3 regions of the Calothrix sp. CCY 0018 genome follow, and region 2 is predicted to be linked to each of the others. Evidence: riboswitches for the same ligand, from Rfam matches in the RefSeq annotation. Region 2 holds a riboswitch; each other region holds the start of a gene.
What was found. Region 2 has a riboswitch for cobalamin ahead of ACM03V_RS05950 (sirohydrochlorin chelatase). Riboswitches for the same ligand answer to the same signal wherever they lie in the genome.
Positions count from the first base shown of each region.

Region 1: it holds a riboswitch for cobalamin, as region 2 does, so the genes downstream of both, ACM03V_RS13880 (TonB-dependent receptor plug domain-containing protein) here and ACM03V_RS05950 (sirohydrochlorin chelatase) in region 2, are expected to answer to the same signal.
Region 3: it holds a riboswitch for cobalamin, as region 2 does, so the genes downstream of both, ACM03V_RS13865 (DUF1636 domain-containing protein) here and ACM03V_RS05950 (sirohydrochlorin chelatase) in region 2, are expected to answer to the same signal.

Region 1 covers NZ_CAWUDI010000016.1:109,080-113,232, reverse strand. The annotation lists gene cbiQ (cobalt ECF transporter T component CbiQ) at 1-484, opposite strand, end outside; gene ACM03V_RS13890 (energy-coupling factor ABC transporter substrate-binding protein) at 481-789, opposite strand; gene ACM03V_RS13885 (energy-coupling factor ABC transporter permease) at 767-1,558, opposite strand; cobalamin riboswitch at 2,149-2,292, shown strand; gene ACM03V_RS13880 (TonB-dependent receptor plug domain-containing protein) at 2,312-4,153, shown strand, end outside.
Region 2 covers NZ_CAWUDI010000006.1:28,898-33,050, reverse strand. The annotation lists gene sipA (regulatory protein SipA) at 1-254, opposite strand, end outside; gene ACM03V_RS05965 (hypothetical protein) at 386-712, shown strand; gene ACM03V_RS05960 (hypothetical protein) at 855-980, shown strand; gene ACM03V_RS05955 (hypothetical protein) at 989-1,183, shown strand; gene ACM03V_RS05950 (sirohydrochlorin chelatase) at 1,410-2,414, opposite strand; cobalamin riboswitch at 2,453-2,708, opposite strand; gene ACM03V_RS05945 (aspartate kinase) at 2,868-4,153, opposite strand, start outside.
Region 3 covers NZ_CAWUDI010000016.1:103,642-107,794, reverse strand. The annotation lists gene ACM03V_RS13870 (ABC transporter substrate-binding protein) at 105-1,313, shown strand; cobalamin riboswitch at 1,355-1,504, shown strand; gene ACM03V_RS13865 (DUF1636 domain-containing protein) at 1,527-1,952, shown strand; gene metE (5-methyltetrahydropteroyltriglutamate--homocysteine S-methyltransferase) at 2,178-4,153, shown strand, end outside.

The DNA of each region.
Region 1 (4,153 bases), on a different contig from region 2:
ATAATTCAATTAACAGCGTGGGAAACTTGAATCGGCGCAGAGTTTGCAATACTTCCGTAAACGGAACAGTTAGCATTAAAAAATATAGACAAGAAACAGAAGCAAAAGCTCTAGTAAAAATTGCCAGAGCTTGATAAAAACCACTACGACTAATATATATATAGTAAAATTCTAAATTTAAACCTTGCCAGGAATCACCTTGCACCTGGGAAATATCTGCAACAGAAACACCATTAATAACTAAAGCCGGTAAACTAGTCAGCCAAAAAAAACTAGCAACTGCCAATATTCTGATATAAATACCGGCTGGAATTTTCGCATAAACAACCGTCCAAATACCCATCCATAATGCAATTAAAATTTGTACTGGTGGATGGGTAGAAAGAGAAATCAGCAAAGTTGTTAAAGCAAAAACTAATTTATGTTCTGGTGGCAACCCTCGCAATCGATTAGTGTAAGCTAAAGTATCGAGTTTTAAGCTCATTCTTCACGTTTTTGCTTTTCACTACGTCCTTTATATAATCCAATTGCGTAACCAATTAATCCCGCACCCAAAGCAGCTTGAGAGGAAAATAATAAACTTTCAATTTCGCCGCTTGGTGGTTCAAATAGAGGTTGAAACCACGGTTCATAATCCGGTTTAACTTCAGTAATTGCTTCTTCAGCTTCCCCATCAGCACCACCATATTCACCACTTACAAATATTAATGGTGCAACTGCTAAAGCAACGACTATGGATATCAACAGCCAATTGTTCCATCCTTTATTAGACTGACTTGATTGTTTCATTTCCTTGAGGCTCCCGCTTAATTAAATTCAATAATTCTAATTCTTGTGGATTGTAAGATTGCAGCCAATTCCACACCAATACTGTCAGCAAACCTTCACTAATCGCCAAAGGAACTTGAGTTAAAGCAAAAATTCCCGCAAACTTGGCAAACGAAGCCATCACACCACCAACAGGTGCGGGGAAAGCCAAAGCCAATTGGATAGAAGTAATTATATATGTCAATAAATTTGCTAAAGCTGCCGCTAAAAATATCGCTAACCTTTGATTACCAGACAACTGCATCGTTAACCGATAAATCCAAAAAGCCGCAAATGGCCCGGCGATCGCCATCGAAAATGCATTAGCGCCCAATGTTGTCAAGCCGCCGTGTGCCAGTAATAAAGCCTGAAATAGCAGTACCAAAGTCCCCAAAACTGACATCGCCAAAGGACCAAATAATACCGCACCCAAACCCGTACCCGTAGGATGGGAACAGCTACCAGTTACCGAAGGAATTTTCAAAGCCGAAAGCACGAAAGCAAAAGCACCAGCTAAACCTAAAAGTAATTTAAGCTGTGGTTTTTCCTTGGTGATGCGAGTTAAGGATATTAAGCCTAAAACAAAAAACGGTAAAGAAACAGCCCACCAAAAAGCAGCCCAGCCAAATGGTAGAAAACCTTCCATTATATGCATTGCGTAAGCCGGTTTCGGTACACCAATTACCAAATATAAGCTTATTAGCGCTATTCCCAGTAAATTCAGCCGTTTGAGATTTTTTCGGATTCCCATAAAAGATTTAGTTGTGCTTTTTACTAGTTGAAAAGTATTAAAAACAATATTCTCTATTCGAGAGTCAATAACAGCAAAATTTGAACCAATAAATCATAATTGTTTACGCCTATTCGATAAAGCATAAACTGTAAAATTAGTTGCTATTGTCTGCTAGAAAGTTCCCTCGGTGAAGTTTAGCATGAAAAATTTTATTCATACTAGCACGGTAATTTAGTTTTCAATATTAACAAAGATACGTTTTATTGTACGGGTATATTTATAAATTTGATTAATCGATAATATTGGTTAAATGCTTAACATTGACATTAACAATAACGCTGACATTGACATTAACATTGTCATTATTGATTAAAAGCAATTCATCTAAATCAGTTATTTCGATATATAATCAGGCACTTTTTTATAGGATTATCATATAGAATAAGTTTTTCCAAATTAGTCAGCTTACAAACTAAACTAGAAATGGATTGTATTAAAAAAAATATATGAAAAGCAGAAAAAATAGTGTATAAATAGCAAATATTTAGTTTGAGATAAATTTCTATTATTTTTGATTAAGCGTAGGCTATAGTGCTAATTTATTTTCAATCTTGAATTAACCAATTGGTTTTGATGGGAGTCAGCCATCAGACGTAAGGGGGAAAGTCCGGTGTAAATCCAGCGCTGTCCCGCAACTGTAATAAGACAGAAGTCTTTAAGTCAGAATGCCCGCCAAATGTGATAAAAAACACAATAATCTGCGAGGTACGGATGAAAATTATTTTTAGTTGCCAATCGGGAATACAGTTCACAGTATTAATGATGACGGTATTGGGGATATTATCTGGGAACGATCGCGCTACAGCACAAGAAATAGAGCAAATATCAGAATTTTCCCAGTATCAAGGTACAGCAAAGGACTTAGAAATAATTCCAGAATTAATACCTGAAAATACTTCCACTACAAGTAATAACACGGAAGAAATTGCTCAAAATAATCCTGTACAAGAAGCAGAGAAAGAAGAACAAGAAGCAGATATTGAGCTTACAGTTATAGGAGAAATATTAGATCAACCAGTATTTGCACCGTTTCGTCGTGAAGGAAAGGTACGCGATGCGACTCGTCCAGTATACGTAATTAACCGCGAGGAAATTGAAGCCCAGGGTGCGCGTACTGTCAAAGAAGCGCTAAGATTTCTCCCCGGTATTTTACCCGACGGTACTGTGGGAACAGAAATTGGTGGTTTAAGCGGTCAGTTTATTCGCGGTTCTAATACTGGACAAGTATTGATATTAATTAATGGCAGACCAGTTAACAACCTTGGTAGTGGTGGTTTCGACCTTTCAGAAATTACTACAGATATAGTCGAAAGAGTTGAAGTTCTTCCTGGTGGAGGCTCTACCCTCTATGGTTCCGATGCGATTGGAGGGACAATCAATATTATTACTCGTCGTCCAACAAAAGATATTACTACCACCGCTCAGCTAAGATTCGGTAGCTACGATTTAAACGAACAAAGCATTCAAAATAGCGGTAAACAGGGTAATGTCTCTTGGTTGCTAGGCTACAATCGCACTCGCGCTAACAATAACTTTGATTATTCCATTCCCGAAGTTGACTTTGATGGAACTAGAGAAAACGCCGATGTACTCTACAATAATCTGAATTTACAGGTGAATACAGAATTAAATAAACGCCAAAATTTGAGTTTCAACGCGATTTATCTTGCAAAAGACCAGGGAGTTCCCGGTGGTGTAGCAATTCCGCAAATTTCTCAAGCTGCTTTCAACTCGCTTACCGATAATAATCGTAAGTACACCGACCAAGTTCTCACGGATTTAACATGGAATGCAAAATTAGGGAAAGCAGATGATTCCTTAGTCACAGCTAAAGTCTATCTAGACTTTCTCAATACCCGCTTCGACAACCGCACGGGAGACATCAGCAATCAACAACAGTTTGATAACAATCAGAAATCCTTGGGTTTTCAGGTACAGCATAATTGGCAAATTGCTAAAAATCATAATATTACTTATGGTTTTGACTATCGTAATGTCAGCGCTGAAAATGTGACTCGTAACCTCGCAGATGAAACAGAAACAGAGAATTACGATGATAGTATCGGACAGGGAGCCGTATTTGCCAAATATCTGGTCGATGTGACTCCTGAAGTGCGATTAAATTTAGGATTGCGTCAAGATTTCAATAGTTTGATAAATGGTTCCGTAACTTCTCCAGCAGTAGGTGCGCGTTGGAATTTTAGTGAAAAGACTACACTTAGAGCTAACTATATCCGTAATTTCCGAGTCCCTACCCTATTTAATTTATTTAGTAATTCTCCTTTTGCCCAAGGTAATCCAGACTTAAAACCAGAAAGAGGTAATAGTTTTGATGTAGGTATCGACCAACAATTAGGTGATATTGGTTTAATACGTTTTACTTTTTTCAATAACACCATTACCGATAATATTGCTTATGATAATGTCAATTTTACCTATGAAAATATTGGTAAAGTTCGCACAACTGGTGTAGAACTTGCCTTAAACTTGCAATTAGCAAAAAATTTCTACTTTTCTGGTAACTATACTGCAAATGACCCTAGAATACTTGAA
Region 2 (4,153 bases):
TGAAAGCCTTCACCCGATTGTTCTACTTGAGTGTGAGTTTCTACAGATTCTATATACTGACTATCGAGAAGAAATGAGCCTTTAGCGAAGCGGATGCCCCAGTATCCTCCGGGACGACGGTCAAGAACGATACCTTCTTCCCCTACATGGATGATATCGGGAGGGCGTAACATGGGCATGGGTTCGGCCGTTTTGATATAAGGTGGTAGCGCTACCACACGGACTTTACTACCAATAGCGAATTCTTCAGACATAGTAAGGAGTTGGGTATTAGGAATTAATTACTTATTAGTTTAAATCTAACGTTTTATCCTGTCTCAAATCTCCAAGATTTCGGTAATCTAGTACGGGGGAAGTAATAGAAACAATAAAATTATTTTTGATTATGCTGTCAGATAGTTTGTATCTTGTGTACGGTTTGCTTGCTGTTATTTTAATTTTTGGTGGGGCGATCGCCTTTTTTCGTTTTTTATTCGCGGCAATTTATGCTAAGGGAAATTCTAAAGATACGGTGCTTTTAGATTTAATGGAACGAGCGGGTATTCCTAACTGGCAGACTTTACAGCAAAAATCGGGTGTAAGCACTACCGTAGTTTGGCTGTTGCGCGACGGACAAGGAGCTTCGGTTAAATTGAGTGAATTAGCGGATGTTGCGAAGGCTCTTGTATTGCCTTTAGGGGTTTTTTTGAAAAAGTTGGATTTGGTTGAGTAATTTTATTGGGCATGGGGCATTGGGCATGGGGCATTGGTAATTGATGATTTGAAACTCCTAACTCCTAAGACGTAGCACTGCTACGTCTCTACACTGTTAACTGTTTTTGGGGAAAGCTGGTATTAAGTGATTATTAAAAGCTATGCCAGAAAATCCCCAGAAGCCACGAGAATATGATGCTGTACTCGGTGGTGAAAATCCAATTGGTTATAGAAGCTCCGGTAGTAACTTTAGTAGAAGCAAAAAGACAATATCCAATCCGGGTTAGGGCAATGCATGGCTGAAATCATAGCCGCTCAAATATTCAACCAAAGAAAAGGTAAAGAAATTTCTACAATTTATGGTGTTGTTACTACTGGAACTAATTGGAAGTTTTTAACGCTTAAAAGTCAAATTATCGAAATAGATTTGAATGAATATTTTATCAGTGAATTGGGTAAGATTTTAGGAATTTTGAAAAGTTTGATTTGATATTTTATCTTTTATCCGGCGGTTGAAACCGCACGCCATTTGCTACATACTGCGGGAACCTCCGCAACGCAATGGCTTATCTACACAAACAAAACCCGCCGTGGCAGCGGGTTTCAAAATTTATCATTATTATTCCACGCAGGTGGAATTTGCCTGTGTAGCCGTGTTAGCGCAGCGTCTCCGGAGGAGACATTCTATTCGCCAGATACTCTAAAAAACCCTTCCCCTACGGCACCTGCCAAATCCTCTGATGATAATTATCAATATCTGCGTAGGGGTCTACAGGCGTGTGTGAATGGTCGTGATGATGGTGATGGTGGTCATGTCCGTGTCCGTGTCCGTGGTTATCCGATACTGCGGCAGTGCGGAATTTACACATCTCACAATTCATCTTCACTTCGCCGAGTTGGGTTTCTATTTCTCGCTCTCGCAATACGGTTAATAATTCTGGCTGTAAACCAATTTCTGGTAAAGCAGTAATAGAAATATCTGGATATTGCTCTTGCTGTTGAGCTGTAATATCAAAGATTTTTTCCATTAAAGTCCCCATAAACAAGAAGTATGGCAAAACAATTATGCGTTTTGGCTTATACAAACGAGCGCGTTTGAAACCTTCTTCTAATCGAGGATGGGTGATGCCGATAAAGCAGGTTTCAACGGTGGAATAACCGCTACCTTCCCAAATAATCCGAGCTAATTTATACACGTCGCCGTTCGCGTCGGGGTCGCTGGAACCTCTACCTACAAACAAAAGTACGGTATCTTGACGGGAAATTTGTTGGGGATTATGTTCGGGTTTATCGAATTCGGCTAAACGGTTGCGCCACAGTTCGATAAATGTGGGTGTAATTCCGAAGTGTCTGCCGTAGTGAAATTTTAATTCGGGATATCTAACCCTAGCGCGGTCTAATTCATTGGTAATATCAAATTTATTGTGTCTTGCAGCAAATAATAAAATCGGTAAAGCGGAAAGTTCGGTATAGCCGTTTTTGATGCATTCGTCCACACCTTCTTGAATTGTCGGCTCGGTTAATTCTAGAAAACAAGGTAAAACCGGACGAGAATCATCTAAAGCTTGATAAGCACTGGCAAAATCTAGCAAAGCCTGCTTTCCTTGGGCATTTCTTGTACCATGTCCAATCATCAGCAAAGGACGCTTCATTGGTAAAGCAGGTAATTGCAGATTAGGAAATTGTAATTTTGTCGAATTTGAATTATCGATAGTTTGCATTATTTTCAGAAGGCTCCCTTCCCGTGCTACGCAGGAAATAAAGTGAGCTAATAACAGATAGGTGTTCTGGCTCAAACAATTTTGGATTTTGGATTTTGGATTGTTATTAATCTAAAATCTAAAATCTGGAGCAGGAAAGTTTGGGGGAAGAACATCTACCCCCCAGCTTTCCGCAAAATCTAAAATATTTTTACAGTTGCGGCACAGCCCCGGAATTTCACCGGAGTTTCCCTAGTCTGTTACGGTTCACGTTTGTTTAGTTATATTAGCCGAATCCGTGTCTATTGCGAAATGCAGGATGGGGGGATGGGGGATGGGGAGATGGGGAAAGAGTTAGGAGTTAGGAGTTAGGAGTTGGGAGTTAAAGTAAGATGCCCAATTACCAATTACCAATTACCAATGCCCAATAGCCAATTCCTAACTGTTCACTGCTCACTGCTCACTGATTACTGCCTAAGCTGGAACCACAAATTCTTCTGTTCCCCCTAACTCAAATGCTGCATGAATCGCTTTTAATGCTTTGATTCCTCGATCTTCTGCGACTACGCAACTGATTTTGATTTCTGAGGTGGTGATCATTTGAATGTTGATGTTCTCTTGAGATAGGGATTCAAACATTTTGGCTGCAACTCCTGGTTGCCCTACCATTCCGGCACCAACTATACTCACTTTGGCGATTTCCATGTCAAGCACTACTTCACCCCAACCGCATTCTCCTGTGGCTTTCTGTAATAATTCTTGGGCTGCTCGTGCGTCTACTCTGGCTACTGTAAAGGCTATATCTCTGGTGGGAATACCTTTGATTACGTGACAGCGCTGGGATTGAATTATCATGTCAACGCTGATGTTGTGATTAGCTAAAGTTCCGAAGATTTTTTCTGCCATGCCTGGAGTATCGGGAACTCTACGAATCCCCAAACGCGCTTGTTTCATGTCTAAGGCTACTCCTCTTACTGGAGGGGAGGAGGGAGAAATTGTGAGAGCGGGAGAAGGAGAGGAATATTCTGCTTCTATTTCAAATGTTTCTCGCAGTGCGGCTACGGCTTTTTCGCAATCTGCACTGTCAATTACACAGCTAACTTTTACTTCGCTTGTCGAAATCATTCTAATGTTTACTCCCCTACGCGCTAGGGTTGCGAACATTTCGGCAGCAACACCAGGACGACCAATCATTCCCGCACCAACTATACTTACTTTGGCTATCTGTTGCTGTATCATGACTTCGGCTTGTTCTGAAGAGTCAGAATTACGCAGTGCTGGAGCGATCGCCGAAGCTACTGCCTCTGCTTTCTTTAGTATCGGTGACATCACTGTAAAGGCTATGTCGTTGGTATTACCTTCGTGAATCGACTGAATAATTAAATCTACGTCCACTTTCTGACGGGAAATTTCCCCAAATAGCCGCGCTGCAACCCCCGGTTGATCCGGTACGCGCAATAATGAGACCTTGGCTTGATTGGTATCAAATTCAACATCGTCAACGGGTCGAGCTATTTCTAAGTTAACTAAAGAACGCGGTTTTGGTTCGGGTGAATTAACTACAGTTCCGGGGCAATCCGTCCAGCTAGAGCGTACTACCAATTGCACGCCGTAATTGCGGGCTATTTCTACAGCGCGGGGATGCAAAACCTTTGCTCCTAAAGAAGCTAATTCCAACATTTCATCGCTGGTAACTTCTGCCATTAATTGCGCTTGCGGAACCAAACGCGGATCTGTAGTTAATATCCCCGGTACATCTG
Region 3 (4,153 bases), on a different contig from region 2:
AATTAAAATTAACTTCTCTCTGCGTACCTTCGCGATAAACTCCGCGTGCCTTTGCGTTAAAAATATATATAATCCTTATCCTTAAACTATAGGATGCTCCTAATATGCAATTTTTCAGATTGAGCAGAATCAAATCAATATTCTTATTTTATCAAGTTGTGTGTGTTGCGGCTTTAGTAATTGCTTGTCAAAGCACTACACCCACTTTGACTACACAAACTCCTAACAAAAATTGCATTCAAAACTATAACCAAAATACAGATTACTTTCGCCAAAAAGCTAATATCAAATATGCCACAGGTTTTGCTGTAGAATATCAAAATAATTATAAAATTGTCACAGTAAAAAGCCCTTGGCAAGATGCAAAAACAAGCTTTAAATATGCTTTAGTTGAATGCGGTACGCCGGCACCACAAGAATTTAAGAACACTCAAGTAATTACAGTACCCATAAATACAGTTACATCTCTTTCGACTACTCATTTACCCCATTTAGCTTTCTTAGAAGTAGTAGATAAACTCGTCGGTGTCAGCGATACTAAAACAGTCAATACACCAGAAGTAATTGAGAAAATAAAAGCAGGGAAAATTGCAGAATTAGGCAATAATGTAAATGTAGAAAGATTGTTAGAACTCAATCCCGATTTAATTACAACTTATGGAACGGGAAACCCACAAACTGATAGTTATCCTAAATTATTAGAAGCAGGATTAAAAGTAGCTATCAATGCTGAATATATGGAAAACACACCATTAGGGCGTGCAGAATGGTTAAAGTTTACCTCTATGTTTTTTAATAAAGAAGATATTGCTGAAAAAGAATTTGGTGAAATAGCTAGGAAATATCAAGAAATTACGGCTAAAGCCAAAGCTATCAAAAAACGTCCCAAAGTATTTACAGGATTTAACTTTAAAGGAACTTGGTATGTACCAGGATGCAAAAGTTATGCAGCGCAATATTTAGCCGATGCTGGTGCAGAATTACTTTGTGCTGAAAATTCTTCTGGTAGTACACCTTCATCTTTTGAAGATGTTTTTGAACGTGCTGCTACAGCAGATTACTGGTTAAATGTTAGTCAAGCTTGGCAGAGTTTAAAAGATGTAATTACAGAAGATAATCGTTATAGTGATTTTCAAGCAGTAAAAAAAGGTAATGTTTTTAATAATAATGCTCGTTTAAATGAAAGTGGAGGTAACGATTATTGGGAGAGTGGAATAAGCAATCCCGATCTGGTTTTAACCGATTTAATTAAAATTTTTCATCCAGAGTTATTACCAAATCATCAGTTATTTTTTTATCAGAAACTGAGTTAATTTTGATTACAAGATTTAAATGCACGCAAACATTTTGTGTTAATATAAAATTTGACTTCGGTTCTAATGGGGAACAGCCATTAGAGGTAACGGGGAAAGTCCGGTGTGAATCCGGCGCTGTCCCGCAACTGTAAACAAGAAAAATCGTAACCTTGTAAGTCAGAATGCCCGCCGAAAAATCAACAAAAACATAGCTAAATCTACGAGGTATAGATGAAGGCACATACAATATTTGTTTGTACAACTTGTGCAAGCAAGTGGGAAAACGGTAAGCGTGTCGGTGAAAGTGGTGGTGAAAAGCTACTTAAACGCTTGAAAAATGATTATCATAATTGGGATTTAAACCAAGAATTTACTATTCAACCAGTCGAATGCATGAGCGCTTGCAATCGCTCTTGTGTAATTTCCTTCGCTTCACCTGGTAAAACTACGTATCTTTTTGGCGATATTTCCTCTGATTTAACTCCCGTAGAAGTTAAAGGTGTATTCGATTGTGCGGGTAAGTATTACGTACATCCAGAAGGTTCCTTACCTTGGGCTGAACGTCCCCAACCGCTGAAGAAAGGTATTTTAGCGAGGATTCCAGCAGTACAGGTTCCTGTAGAAAAGGAAAATCTTGAAATGGAATTGTGCAATTAAGGGTTTCAGAATTTAATTGCAGCAAAATCTTATCGTAATTAACTTGCAGTTGGACACCTGTTTGAACAACTGCTGGAATTAGTTTGCAAATATTTCGATTTCAAAGATTTGGGTTAATTCCTAGAAAAATTAAATCTCAAAGTTTCTTTCCTGCTAGGAGAGAAATTTTCCCAATCAAAACCCCTATTTCATATAGAACTCACCCACACTCATACACAGGGAAAAATGAAAATTAAAACTGCGACTTTAGGTTATCCCCGCATTGGTAAAAACCGGGAAGTCAAGAAAGCATTAGAAGCTTTTTGGAGTGGGAAAATAGCATCAGAATCGCTATTAGAAACAGTCAAAGAAGTCGAGGAAGCTAACTGGAAAACCCAACTAGATACAGGTATTGATAAAATTGCAGTTGGCGATACAACACTTTATGACCACATCCTTGATTGGACATTCCGTTTCGGTTTAATTCCCGAACGATTTCAGCAATTTTCTGGGTTAGAACGTTATTTTGCAATGGCTAGGGGTAAGGAAGAAATACCCGCGCTGGAAATGACAAAATGGTTTGATACCAACTATCACTATTTAGTTCCAGAAATATCTAATGAAGTTTTAACAGCAGATTGGAGTGATTTTATAGAAAGAGTTACTCGCTCTCAGAAAATCTTAGGAAAACGTGCAATTCCTATCGTTTTTGGTCCCTGTACTTTGCTACGTTTGAGTAAGTTAGAGGTGAATATTGGTAAAGCTATTTCTGTGTTAATTCCGCTTTATATTAACCTGCTTACCGAATTAAAATCTCTGGGTATTACCGAAGTACAAATTCACGAACCTGCGCTGGTACTAGGAGATGCAAATAATTGGAAGCAACATTATCAAACTGTATATAATTCCCTGTCTAATGTAGGAATACCGCTTAATTTAGTCACTTACTTTGATGACTTGGGTGAAAACTATAGCTGGGTAATGGATTTACCTGTAAACGCAATTAGTTTAGATTTGACTCGCGGACGTAATTTAGAGTTAATCAAAACCTATGGTTTCCCCAAAGATAAGCGTTTGGGAGTAGGAATAGTAGATGCAAGAAATATTTGGCAAATTCGTCCTGAAGAAGTTATTCCCAAGTTGGAAACTATCAAAGATATAGTCAGTGAATTTGAAATGCAGCCTTCTGCTTCCTTACAGTTCGTACCCTACGACGCAACACGAGAAAAACAACTTCCCGAACCTTTACGCAATGTATTGAGTTTTGCAGAACAAAAGCTACAAGAAGTAGTATTTTTAGCTCAGAAAATTACAGTTTGCGATTCTGAATGTAACCATGAATCTTTAACCAATATCAATCGAAATAACGACCAAGATCAGTCAAAATTTGATGCTAATAAGCTCACAGTTACTCGATACAAAAAAGACCAAAAATCAATTGAAACAGCCTGGGAAGAATTTCGCCGTTTTAGTCCGACAAATCAAAAAGTTCAGCAACAACTCAAATCACTAATAACCAAAGATTTTGAACGCAATTTATCCTATGATTTAAGACGTTCGTTACAAATTTCATTACCTGCTTTTCCCACAACTACTATTGGTTCCTTTCCCCAAACATCAGAAGTACGTAAACTGCGAGTTCGTTACAAACGAGGTGAAATCAGTCAGGAAGATTATCAAACAGCGATTAAGTCTCAAATTCTCGAATGTATCAAAACCCAAGAAGAAGCAGAGCTTGATGTTTTAGTACATGGAGAATTTGAACGCACGGACATGGTGGAATACTTTGGTCAACAGCTACAAGGTTTTGCTTTTACTCAAAATGGCTGGGTACAAAGTTATGGTAGTCGCTGCGTGCGTCCACCAATTATTTATGGGGATGTGATTCGCACCCAAGCAATGACAGTAGATGAATTTATCTATGCTCAATCTTTGACAGCAAAACCAGTCAAGGGAATGCTGACGGGACCAGTAACTATGGTAAATTGGTCATATACTAGAACAGATATTCCTCGTCAAGAACAAGCTTATCAAATTGCCTTAGCATTGCGGGATGAAGTTACAGATTTAGAAGCAGTTGGTGCAAAGATTATTCAAATAGATGAACCTGCATTACGTGAAGGTTTACCATTGAAACAAGAGCAATGGAATCAGTATTTATCTTGGGCTGTTGATTCCTTTAAATTGAGTGCAGGAATTGCTAAACCAGAAACACAAATTCA